DNA from 3 places in the Mesorhizobium sp. M1273 genome. Region 1 is predicted to be linked to each of the others. Evidence: predicted binding sites of a transcription regulator. Region 1 holds the regulator's gene; each other region holds the start of a gene.

Evidence for each region. The regulator PhoB, encoded in region 1, activates phosphate uptake and scavenging genes when phosphate is short. The targets are predictions, from matches to a motif close to TGTCATNNANCTGTCAT.
Region 2: NKH30_RS19750 (alkaline phosphatase D family protein) is a predicted target of PhoB. The motif match lies at 2,700-2,716, and genes of this name have one in related genera.
Region 3: phnF (phosphonate metabolism transcriptional regulator PhnF) is a predicted target of PhoB. The motif match lies at 2,202-2,218, and genes of this name have one in related genera.

What each region holds. Positions count from the first base shown of each region.
Region 1 covers NZ_JAMYLV010000005.1:192,153-196,311, reverse strand. The annotation lists gene xylF (D-xylose ABC transporter substrate-binding protein) at 1-783, opposite strand, end outside; gene NKH30_RS08385 (ROK family protein) at 1,069-2,313, shown strand; gene phoB (phosphate regulon transcriptional regulator PhoB) at 2,323-3,012, opposite strand; gene phoU (phosphate signaling complex protein PhoU) at 3,029-3,736, opposite strand; gene pstB (phosphate ABC transporter ATP-binding protein PstB) at 3,769-4,159, opposite strand, start outside.
Region 2 covers NZ_JAMYLV010000018.1:69,041-73,199, reverse strand. The annotation lists gene typA (translational GTPase TypA) at 1-525, opposite strand, end outside; gene NKH30_RS19755 (hypothetical protein) at 724-1,005, shown strand; gene NKH30_RS19750 (alkaline phosphatase D family protein) at 1,053-2,627, opposite strand; gene NKH30_RS19745 (MFS transporter) at 2,907-4,159, opposite strand, start outside.
Region 3 covers NZ_JAMYLV010000004.1:264,634-268,792, forward strand. The annotation lists gene NKH30_RS07195 (ABC transporter permease) at 1-315, shown strand, start outside; gene NKH30_RS07200 (zinc-binding alcohol dehydrogenase family protein) at 386-1,402, shown strand; gene phnF (phosphonate metabolism transcriptional regulator PhnF) at 1,421-2,164, opposite strand; gene phnG (phosphonate C-P lyase system protein PhnG) at 2,299-2,760, shown strand; gene phnH (phosphonate C-P lyase system protein PhnH) at 2,760-3,368, shown strand; gene NKH30_RS07220 (carbon-phosphorus lyase complex subunit) at 3,370-4,159, shown strand, end outside.

The DNA.
Region 1 (4,159 bases):
CACGGTCTGTGTGCCGAGCGCGATGCGGTTCAGCGCGGCGTGGTCGCCGTCCTGGCCCGAAACCGGAACCGATCCGGCCAGCCCTTGCGCTGTCAGCGCGGCGACGACGCCGCCGGCAGTGCCGTCATTGGCCGCGACCACGGCATCGACCTTGTTGTCGTTGGCGGTCAGGAACTGTTCCATGTTCTTCTGAGCGTTGGCCGGCAGCCAGCCGTCGGTATAGGCCTCGCCAACATTCTTGATCTTGCCGCTGTCTATTGCCGCCTTCAGCACCTCCATCGAACCGGCAAACAGGAAATCGGCATTCGGATCGGAACCCGAACCCTTGATGAAGACGTAGTTGCCTTCCGGCTTCACCTTGAAGACTTCCCGGGCCTGCATGCGGCCGACTTCCTTGTTGTCGAAGGTCAGGTAAAAGACGTCCTTGTTCTCGATCAGCCGGTCGTAGCCGACAACCGGAATACCTTCGTCCAGCGCCTTTTGCACGGCCGGCCCGATGGCCGAGGCGTCCTGCGCCAGGATGATCAGTGCGTTGGCGCCCTGCGAGATCAGGCTCTCGACGTCGGTGAGCTGCTTGCCGGGGTTGGACTGTGCGTCGGCGGAAATATACTTGTCGCCTGCGGCCTCGATGGCCGCCTTCATTGCGGCCTCGTCGGTCTTCCAGCGCTCTTCCTGGAAGTTCGACCAGGAAACGCCGATGACCTTGTCTTTAGCCTGCGCCACCGACGCCAGCGCCAGCGTCATGGCGACACCCGCCAGAATGGCGGTCGTGAATTTCTTCATCATATCCTCCCTGCGCCGCGTACGGCGTGACCAATTGGCTCAAAGACCAGCTTAGAAGCTCTAATTTTTTCGAGCCTCGAAAAAATACTGGTCCGATCTCCGGCTGCTGTCAACATCGATTCTGATGGATTTTGATGACTCTGCGAGTTTTTTCGAGCGTCGGAATAAACGATGACAGCGCCACCTGCATCTGACACTATTTGCCTCATCCGACACTATTTGTCGGACATTACCGACGGCTTCCGGTTCATGAGCGGCCGCGGCAACCGGGAGGAAAGCAAAACAATGTCGGTCGGAATCCGCCATGACGATTTGCGCCGGCGCAACCGGGCGATGGTGATCTCGGCGGTGCGCCGGGCCGGCCAGCCATCGCGTACTGAGATCGCAGCTACCACCGGCCTCAGTCATTCGACCATATCGGCGATTTCTTCCGACCTGATACGGGAAGGCATCCTCGCCGAGAGCAAGCCAAGTGAGCCCGTTTCGTTGAAACGCGGTCGTCCGCAAGTCGGCCTCGCCCTCAACCCGGAAGCGGCGGCGGTGCTGACCGTGGTGTTGTCGCTGAATTTCCTTTCGGCCGCCATTATCGACTACACGGGACAGGTGGTCGCCGAGGAACAGCGCCGGCTGGACACGCTGACTATGCCGCGCGACGAGCTGATCCGTGAATGCATGGCCATCGTCCGGCGCCGGCTGCAGGATCCAGATCTTGACGTCCGCAGTGTCGCCCGCATCGCCCTGGCGATTCAGGGCATTACCGACTCCCCTGCACGCGCCATGCTGTGGTCGCCGATCACGCCGCAGACCGACATCGCCTTTGCCGACATGCTGGAGGACGAATTCGGCATCCCGGCAACGGTGGAGAACGACTGCAACATGATGGCGGTGGCTTTGCGCTGGCGCAATCCGGATCGCTATCGCGATGACTTCATCGCCATCCTGCTTTCGCATGGCATCGGCATGGGGCTGGTGCTGAAGGGCGAACTGTTCACCGGGACGCATTCCTCGGGCGGCGAATTTGGCCACATGATCCATCGTCCGGGCGGCGCGCTCTGCCGTTGCGGGCGGCGCGGCTGCATCGAGGCGTATGCCGGCAACTACGCCATCTGGCGCAACGCCAGGCAGATGAGCGAAGACAGCGAACCGGTCGCCGACGTCAGCGACGCCGACATGCGCGCACTGGCGGCCCGGGCGCGCGAGAAAGATGGGCCGGAACGCGAGGCCTACCGCAAGGCCGGCGAAGCGCTGGGTTTCGGTCTCGGCTCGCTGTTCGCGCTGATCGATCCGGCACCGGTCGCGATGGTCGGCGCCAGTGCCGCCGCCTTCGATCTGATCGAGCCGGCCTTGCGGAAGGCAATCGCCCAGACCGCCGGCGGCCAGCATTCAGGCTCGATCTCCTTCGATACAGAGCCGAACGAATTGCCTCTGATCCGCGAAGGCTGCGCGATGCGGGCGTTAAGCTTCGTCGACCAGGAGATTTTCGCGCCGGGCGCGCAAATGAGGCCCAGCGTCAGAAAGAACGTAGCCTGACCAGGCGGGTCAATCTTCCCTGATCGCATAGCCGGCGCCGCGGATGGTGCGGATGACATCCGGCATCCGGCCGTTGTTGACGGCTTTGCGCAGCCGCCCGACATGCACGTCGACGGTGCGTTCGTCGATGTAGATTGTCTCCCCCCAGACATTATCGAGTAACTGGCTGCGCGAGAAGACACGGCCCGGATGCCGCATCATGAACTCGAGCAGCCGGAATTCGGTCGGCCCGAGCCTGATTTCGCTCTTCTTGCGATAGACCCTGTGCGATTCGCGATCGAGCACGATGTCGCCGACCTTCAGCACGCTGGACAGCACTTCCGGCTTGGCGCGCCGCAGCAGCGCCTTGACCCTGGCCATGAATTCCGGTGTCGAAAACGGCTTGACCAGATAGTCGTCGGCGCCGGTCGAAAGACCGCGCACCCGGTCGCTCTCCTCGCCGCGCGCGGTCAGCATGATGATCGGCAGCCGCTCGGTTTCGGGGCGCACCCGCAACCGACGACAGAGCTCGATGCCGGAAACCGCTGGTATCATCCAGTCGAGCACCAAAAGGTCGGGCACATTCTCCTGCAAACGGATCTCGGCTTCGTCGCCGCGTGTCACCACCTCGACCTGGTAGCCTTCGGATTCGAGATTGTAGCGGAGCAGCACACCCAACGGCTCCTCGTCCTCCACCACCATTATGCGTGGTGCGATCATCGGCTGGGCACCCCCATCATGTCACCGGTGCGGACATTGTCGTTTCGTCCTGCTTCGGACGATTGACCGGCAATTGCTCGCCGGTCAGCACATAATACGCATTTTCGGCGATGTTGGTGACATGGTCGCCGATCCGCTCCAGATTCTTGGCGCAGAACAGCAGGTGCGTGCAAGCGGTGATGTTGCGCGGATCTTCCATCATGTAGGTCAACAGCTCGCGGAACACGGACGTGTATTTAACGTCGATGCGCTCGTCGGCGGCACGAAGCTTGGCCAACGCGGCCGCATCGCCTGCAGCATATTCCTCGATGACACCCTGCACCTGGATGAGAACCAGCTGCGCCATCGCGTCGATGGAATGCGACAGGTCCCGCGGCGTGGCGCTGAGGCCGACCGCACTCACGCGCTTGGCGATATTCTTGGCAAGGTCGCCGATGCGTTCGAGGTCGCCCGCCATGCGGATCGCTCCGACCACATGGCGAAGATCGTGGGCCATCGGCTGGCGTTTGGCGATCAGGGTGATGGCGCGGTCGTCCAGTTCGCGTTGACGCGCATCCATGATGGCGTCGTCGGAAACGACGCGTTGCGCCAGCACGTTGTCGGAATTCAACAGCGCCTTGGTCGCCCCGCCGACCATCGAACCGGCGAGGTCGGCCATGTCGCGGATCAGCTTGCTGATCTGCTCGAGATCCTCGTCGAAAGAAGCGACTGTGTGTTCGCCCATGGTCCTGTCCTCATATGCATGATCGGAACGGCTCAGCCGAAGCGGCCAGTGATGTAGTCCTGCGTGCGCTTCTCGCGGGGCGACGTGAAGATCTTCTCGGTCCGGTCGAACTCGACCAGTTCACCCAGATACATGAAGGCCGTCTGGCGCGACACGCGCGCCGCCTGCTGCATGTTGTGGGTGACGATGACGATCGTGTAGTCGGCTTGCAATTCGTCGATCAGTTCCTCGATCTTGGCAGTCGACAGCGGGTCGAGGGCCGAAGCCGGTTCGTCGAGCAGAATGACTTCCGGCTTCACGGCCACGGTGCGGGCGATACAGAGCCGCTGCTGCTGGCCGCCGGATAGGCTCAAGCCGCTGGCGTTGAGCTTGTCCTTGACCTCGCTCCACAGCGCGGCGCGCTTCAACGCCTGTTCGACGCGG
Region 2 (4,159 bases), on a different contig from region 1:
TTCGGGGTTTTCCGAGACCCAGCCGTCGCGGCCTGAACCGTAAAGGATAGGGAAGTCGAGCTGCTCGTCGGTAGCGTCAAGTGCTGCAAAAAGATCGAACACCTCGTTGACCACTTCGACGTGGCGGGCATCTGGCCGGTCGATCTTGTTGATGACGACGATCGGCTTCAGTCCAACCTTGAGTGCCTTGCCGACCACGAATTTGGTCTGCGGCATCGGCCCCTCGGCGGCGTCGACCAGCACGATGGCCGAATCCACCATCGACAGAATGCGCTCGACCTCGCCGCCGAAGTCGGCGTGGCCGGGCGTGTCGACGATGTTGATGCGGGTGTCCTTCCAGTCGACCGAGGTCGCCTTGGCCAGGATGGTGATGCCGCGTTCCTTTTCGAGGTCGTTCGAATCCATGGCGCGCTCGGCGACGCGCTGGTTGTCGCGGAACGAGCCGGACTGTTTCAGAAGCTGGTCGACGAGGGTGGTTTTTCCATGGTCGACGTGCGCGATGATCGCGATATTGCGGATTTTCATGTTTTGGTCTCGGGAGCGTTGCAGGCAGCAGGCCAAAAGGCGCTGCCTCTTTCGGTTGGGCGGCTCATACAGGGTTTTTCGCAATTGCGAAAGAGGAGGCGAGCCACCAAATAAAGTCACCAAATCTTAAATGTCTTGGTGTGAAGTGGAATTATTAACCAAGGCGGAACCTTTCATGGTCCGGACAGTTCGAATTTCATGATCGAGATAGGCATCAAACTCCGGCCGATTTTGGCATGTACCGCGCTCGCCGTCCTCCTCGCGGCCGGCGCGGCGCAATCGGCGGCGTCGTTCAAGGAGACGCGGTCTGCTTTGCCGTCCGACAAGCCGTCGGCGGAGCAGCTTTTTGCCGATGCTCCCGATGGCGTCGATCCGGTGGTGACCGGGCCGGTCAGCGCCGCCTTCAAGCAGCGGCAGCAAAATGCCGGATGCGACAGCGCCGTCTGGCCCAACATTCCCGTCGTCTGCTATCCCGATTGATATACGTTCCTACCCTCGGGCTGGCCCGAGGGTAGTGGCGCCGTCGCTCACGCCGACCGCACCGGATCGAGCGTGACCTTGTAGAGTTCGCTGTCGTCGCGATCCATCAGCCGCACCGTCAACTGTTCGGTGGCGCCATCGATCTCGACGAGCCCGAAGAACTGCAGGCCGGCCGAAGGCGCCAGGTTTTGACCCTGTTCGGCAGTTGGTGCCTTTATGAACTTCAGCTCCGGGCCGAATGTCATATCGAAACCATTAGGCCCGAACGTCCCGGAATGGATCGGACCCGAAACGAATTCCCAAAACGGATCGAAGTCCTGGAACTGCGCCTTGTCCGGATTGTAGTAATGCGCGGCTGTGTAATGCACGTCTGCGGTGAGCCAGACAGTGTTGCTGATACCCGCATTCTTTATATAGCGAAGAAGGTCGGCAATTTCCAGCTCACGCCCTTTGGCCGGGCCATTGTCGCCATTGCTGACCGCCTCGGCCCCTACCTTCTTGGTGCCGTCGTTCCAGACGACGAGGCCGAGCGGCATGTCGGCGGCGATGATTTTCCAGGTTGCGTTGGAATTCGCCAGTTCACGCTTCAGCCACTTGATCTGCTGTTCACCGAGGATGCGCGATTGCGGCGTCATCGTCTCCTGCATATCCGGACCGTTGGGGCCGCGGTAGGAACGCATGTCGAGGAAGAACACGTCGAGCAGCGGACCATAGGCGATCTTGCGGTAGACGCGGCCGGGCTCCGACGGCTCGTAACGGATCGTCGTCATTTCGTGGAAGGCGCGCGCCGCACGTGCCGCCAGCACATGGATGGATTTTTCAGTGTAGCGATCGTCGGCGCTCAGGTCCTTCGAGTCCGACCAGTTGTTCAGCACCTCGTGGTCATCCCACTGATAGAAGGTCGGACAGATGGCGCTGAGCGCCAGCACATGCCTGTCCATCATGTTGTATTTCCACTGCGCCCGGTATTCGTCCAGCGTCTCGGCAACCTTGCGCTTCTCGTCGATCAGCACTTTGTTTTTCCACTTGCCGCCGTTGGGCAGGTCGACCTCGTCCTTCATCGCACCATCGGCATAGATCGTATCGCCCGAATGCAGGAAGAAGTCGGGCGTGTGCTTGGCAATGGTGGCGTAGGTCTTCATGCCGGTCTCGTCGATGCCCCAACCTTGGCCGGCGGTGTCGCCCGACCAGGCAAAGCGAATGTCGCGCTTCGAGGCAGGTGCCGTGCGGAAGCGGCCGACGACCGGCTCGGAAACGGCGTTGATGTCGGCAAGATCGGCCGCGACCATGCGGTAGAAGATGTCCTGGTCGGAGGCGAGATCGGTAAGCAGCCGCTTCACCGTATAATCGCTGGCCGGCGAGGTATCGAGCGGCGCGAGGCGGACGGCATTGGTGAAGCTTTCGGTCGGCGACACCTCGAACATGACGCGCGACGGCCGGTCGGTGCGTGTCCAGACCATGCCGCTGGTGGCGTCGACGTCGCCGGACTGGATGCCATGGGTGAAAGCCGGGCGCTGATTGGCGCGCGAGTAATAGGGGAGGGCGAGGCCCGAGGCGCCGACCAGGCCAACGGCGCTGGCCGACGTGACGAAAGCGCGCCGCGTCATCGAAATCTTGTTCATGGCTGTCTCCTGGATGGCATTGAACGTCGCCGCCAAGCTCCAGCTTCAATGTTTCAGGCACATTTCGAAACGATGAAGGTTTGATAACAGTGAACAGGCTGGCGAATCTCCCTCCTTGAGGGGGGATGTCGCCAAAGGCGACAGAAGGGGGTCGTCTTGCGCGGAGCGCCGGCCTCCTGCATCGGCGATAAGAGGCCGAGCCCGGTTCGACCGACCCCCTCTGGCCGCTTCGCGGCCATCTCCCCCTCAAGGGGGGAGATTAGCACGGCCGATTGCGCCCTACGCCGCCTGCGGTTCCGGATCAAACGCCGGGCGGCTGGTGTTGATCAGCAGCGAGATGCAGGCGGCGGCTATTGCCGTCATACCGGCGATCAGGAAGGCAAGCTCGTAATTGCCTTGCAGCTCGCGCATGGTGCCGCCGAAGAAGGCCGCTGTCGCGGCGCCAACCTGATGGCCGGCGACGATCCAGCCGAAGACGATCGGCCCGCTGCGGTCGCCGAACGCCTCGTTGGAAAGCCTGAGCGTCGGCGGCACGGTGGCAATCCAGTCCAGTCCGTAAAACACCGCGAAGATGATCAGGCTGGTCGCCGAGAAGCCGGAATAGGGCAGATAGATCAGCGACAGGCCGCGAATGCCATAATAGACGCCGAGCAGCTTGCGCGGGTCGAAACGGTCGGTAAGCCAGCCCGACAGCGTCGTGCCGATCAGGTCGAAAATGCCCATCATCGAGAGCAGGCCTGCGGCCTGCACTTCGCCAATGCCCATATCGCCGCAAAAGGCGATCAGATGCGTGCCGACCAACCCGTTGGTGGTGAAGCCGCAAACGAAGAAGGTGGCGAACAGATACCAGAAGACGCGCGTGCCGGCGGCGCGGCGCAGCGTGCTCAATGTGTGCGAAAGGAAATTGCCTTGCGAGGCTGGCGGCACCGGCGGCACGTCGTCGGCATCGGCGCCATAGCGGACCATGCCGATCGACGCCGGGCGCTCCGGCACCAGCATATAGACCAGCGGCACCAGGCAGGCGGTGGCCACGGCAATGGCGATGGCGACCGGCTTCCAGCCGCCCGACTGGGCGAGCGAGGCGAGCAGCGGCAGGAAGACCAGCAGCCCGGTGGCACTGGACGCCGACATCAGCCCCATCACCAAGCCGCGATTGGTCTTGAACCAGCGGTTGACGATGGTCGCGCCGAGCACGGTGGCGACGGCGCCCGAGCTGACGCCGGAAAACACGCCCCAGGTGAGGAGCAGATGCCACGGTTTGGTCATCAACAGGCTGAGCGCGGTCGATCCCGACATCAACAGCAGCGCGGCAAGCAAGGTGCGGCGCAGCCCGATCCGCTCCATCAGCGCCGCGGCAAACGGCCCGGTCAGGCCATAGAGGAAGATGCCGGTGGCCGCCGCCAGCGACACCACGTCGCGCCGCCAGCCGAAACTGTTCTCCAGCGGCAGCATCATGACTGCCGGCGCCGAACGCAGGCCCGCTGCGATCAGCAGGCAGAGGAAGATGACGGCGACCACGACGAAAGCGTAGC
Region 3 (4,159 bases), on a different contig from region 1:
TACATGGCCTACACGCTGTCGGGCCTGTGTGCGGCCTTCGTCGGCGTGCTGCTCGCCTCGCGCATCGGCATCGGCAATCCGACGCAGGCCGAGGGCTGGGAATTGCAGGCGATCGCCTCCTCGGTGATCGGCGGCACCTCGCTGTTCGGCGCTGTCGGCTCCGTGCACGGACCGCTGCTCGGCGCCTTCATCCTTGCCACCATCAACAACGGCGCCAATCTGCTCAACGTCAACGCCTTCTGGCAGCGCATCATCACCGGCGTGCTGATCATCGTCATCGTCTATTTCGACGGGCTGCGCCGCCGCGGCAAATAGACTGCCTCCCAACAACCGCCGGCCTCGCGACAGCAGGGCCGGCGGTGCCATGAACCGACTGGATTGAAGCATGAAAGCCGTCGTCTGCCGCTCGCCCGGCGAACTTGTCCTCGAAGATCGTCCGGAGCCTGGCGCGCCCCCCGCCGGCTGGGCGCAGGTCGCCGTCAGCCATGTCGGCATCTGCGGCACCGACTATCACATCTTCGAAGGCAAGCACCCGTTCCTCGCCTATCCCCGCATCATGGGCCACGAGGTTTCCGGCACCGTGATCGAGGTTGGCGAGGACGTCGATCTCGCCGTCGGCGAAGCGGTGATCGTCAATCCCTATCTCGCCTGCGGCAAATGCAACGCCTGCCGGCAAGGCAAGCCGAATTGCTGCGTCAGGATCGAGGTGCTCGGCGTCCACCGCGACGGCGCGATGTGCGAGCAGATCCTGGTGCCGGCGCAAAATCTTTATCCGGCAAACGGCCTGTCGCTGGCCGATGCCGCCGCCGTCGAATTCCTGGCGATCGGCGCCCATGCCGTGCGGCGCTCGCTGGCTGATCCAGGTGCGCGCACGCTGGTCATCGGCGCAGGCCCGATCGGGCTCGGCACGGCGCTGTTCGCCCGCATCGCCGGGCTCGATGTGACGCTGCTCGACATGAGCGCTGAACGGCTTGGCTTTGCCGAAAGCGAACTCGGCTTCGCGACGCTCGACGGCTCGCGAGGCACCGCTGCCGACCTGGTGCGGGAAGCAACCGGCGGCGACGGCTTCGACGTGGTTTTCGATGCCACCGGCAACACCCGGTCGGTGCAGTCGGCCTTCGCTCATGTCGCGCATGGCGGAGCGCTGGTCCTGGTCAGCGTCGTCAAGGACGACATCGCCTTTTCCGATCCCGAATTCCACAAGCGCGAGATGATGCTGATCGGCAGCCGCAACGCCCTGCGTGCCGATTTCGACCATGTCGCCGCCTCGATCCGCAACGGCGCGCTGCCGCTGGCAAAGCTGGTGACGCACCGCACCACGCTTGGCGAGACGCCGCACGACCTCGCCCGCTGGGCGCATGAGAAGTCCGGCCTGATCAAGGCTGTCATTCAGGTCGGATGATGCCAGGGCTGCCGTATCTCAGAGCGCCGACAATTTGAGCTCGATCCGCTCGGCCGGGAAGCGCGACTCCGAAAACTGTATCGGCTGACCGTCGGGCGTGACGTTGACGGCGACCGTCACCAGCACGATGGCGCCGGGCTGCAGCTCGAGGTCCGCAAGGTCGACGGCATCGGCATGGCGCGCCGACAGCACGGTCGATTGCCTGAGATAGTCGTCGATGCCGAAACGTGCCAGCGATGCGGTGATCGAACCGGTTTCCGCCATGGCGGCATCGATGCCGGCAAAGCGCCTGGCATCGAACCAGCCGGCAGCGCGGGACACCGGCATTCCATCGGCTTCGCCGCGCGTTTCCAGGCGTATCACATCGGCGCCCGTCGCAAGGCCTAAGCCCTCTGCGACACGACGGTTGGCCGGCTCGACCGATGACGCGAGCAAGGTGATATGCCGCTCGGACGCCTGTCCTTGCAATCCCTCGGAAAAGCGGGTGCGAGCGCCGATCGGATAAGACAGCCGCCTGCGCGACAGCACGAAGGTGCCGCGCCCCTGCTCCGCCCTGAGCACGCCCTCCTGCACCAGCGCTGCGATAGCGCTACGCACCGTATGGCGGTTGACGCCATAGCGTCCGGCCAACGCGATCTCCGGCGGCAGCGCGGCATTCTCGGGAAAATCGCCGACGGCGATCGAATGCAGTATCTGGTCGGCGATCTGCCGCCACAGCGCGACACCGCTGCGCCGCTCGATGCGGTTGGCTTGTCCGATCATCTCCCGCCCCAATTCTTTGCGCCGATCTTTTGGCCCGTGTCACGTGCCCGTCATGGACACGCGCTAAATAACAAGTATAATTTGTATAGTTGTCTATATCAATAGATAAATTCACGCAAACGAGGAGTACGGCCATGCGAGGACGGGAAGCGCGAGAGCAGGCCGAGCGCAAGGCCGTGATGGCGACGCTGGCGCAATCGGCCGGCGAAGACATCGTCCGCCTGTGGGACGAAACCGGCCTGCCTTGCGAAGCGGAACTTCTGCGTGGCCCCGAAACCGGCCTGGTTACGGTACGCGGCCGCATCGGCGGCGGTGGTGCCCCTTTCAATGTCGGCGAGGCGACGGTCACCCGTGCCACGGTGCGGCTTGCGTCCGGCCATGTCGGCCACTGCTACGCGCTCGGCCGCGACAAGCAGAAGGCAAGGCTGGCGGCAATCGCCGATGCGCTGTGGCAGGACCCGGCCCTCCGCAATGAGGTCGAGATCGGGATCGTTGCGCCCTTGCAGGCGGCACTGGCCAAGGCGCGTGAACAGCGCCGCGCCGAGACGGCGGCGACCAAGGTCGATTTCTTCACCATGGTACGCGGAGAAGACTGATGGACATCGTAACCCAAGCGATCGAAGGCGGCTTTGCCGATCCGGTATTCAACGCGCAGACCGTATTCCGTGCCGTGATGGACGCGATGGCGCGGCCGGGCAGCGTCCAGCCCTTGCCGGCCCTTGCCCACCCACCGGCGCCGCTGTCGGCCACCGCCGGCGCCGTTGCGCTGGCGCTGTGCGACAACGACACGCCGCTCTGGCTTGACCCGGCTTTGCAGGTGTCGGCGGTGAAATCCTGGCTTGGCTTCCATACCGGCGCGCCGCTGGCCAACACCCCGGCCGACGCGCATTTCGCGCTGATCGCCACGCCGGCCGAGATGATGGCGCTCGACGGGTTTTCGCAAGGCACCCAGGATTATCCCGATCGCTCCACGACGCTGATCCTCGAGGTCGGCGATCTTGTCTCCGGCGCTGCGCTGCTGCTCGAAGGCCCGGGCATCGAGACGACGGCGACGATCGCGCCGGCGCAAATGCCGCGCCATTTCGTCGAGCAATGGAAGCAGGACAACCAGCGCTTTCCCCGCGGTGTCGACATCGTCCTCGCCACCCCTGACAGCGTTGCCTGCCTGCCGCGTACGACGCGCATCAAGATGATGGAGGCGTAGCATGTATGTTGCGGTAAAGGGTGGCGAAGCGGCCATTCGCAACGCCCACAAACTGCTCGCCGACCGCCGGCGCGGCGATCGTTCGGTGCCCGCACTTCGCCTCGACCAGATCGTCGAGCAGCTGGCGCTCGGCGTCGACCGGGTGATGAGCGAAGGTTCGCTCTACGACAGGGAATTGGCGGCACTCGCCATCGTCCAGGCGCGCGGCGACATGATCGAGGCGATCTTCCTGGTTCGCGCCTATCGCACCACGCTGCCGCGTTTCGGCTACACCAGGGCGATCGACACCGGCACGATGCTGGTCGAGCGGCGGGTGTCGGCGACCTACAAGGACCTGCCCGGCGGCCAGCTGCTCGGCCCGACTTTCGACTACACCCACCGCCTGCTCGATCCCGAGCTTGCCGCCGGCGGCGAAGTCGCCGAGCCGGAACAGCGTGCCGGCGAGGCGGAAGCGATGCCGCGCGTCTCGGCCATCCTCGCCCGCGAAGGCCTGATCGAGCCCGACGGCGACATGCCCGGCGATCATGTCCCCGGCGACATCACCCGCGAGCCGCTCGAATTCCCGATGGCGCGTGACATCCGCCTGCAGGCGCTGTCGCGCGGCGACGAGGGGTTTCTGCTGGCGCTCGGCTATTCCACCCAGCGCGGCTACGCGCGCAACCATCCCTTCGTCGGCGAGGTTCGCATCGGCGAGGTCGAACTGGAACTGGACGTGCCGGAACTGCCCTTTGCGGTACCGCTCGGCAGCATCCGCGTCACCGAATGCCAGATGGTCAACCAGTTCAAGGGCT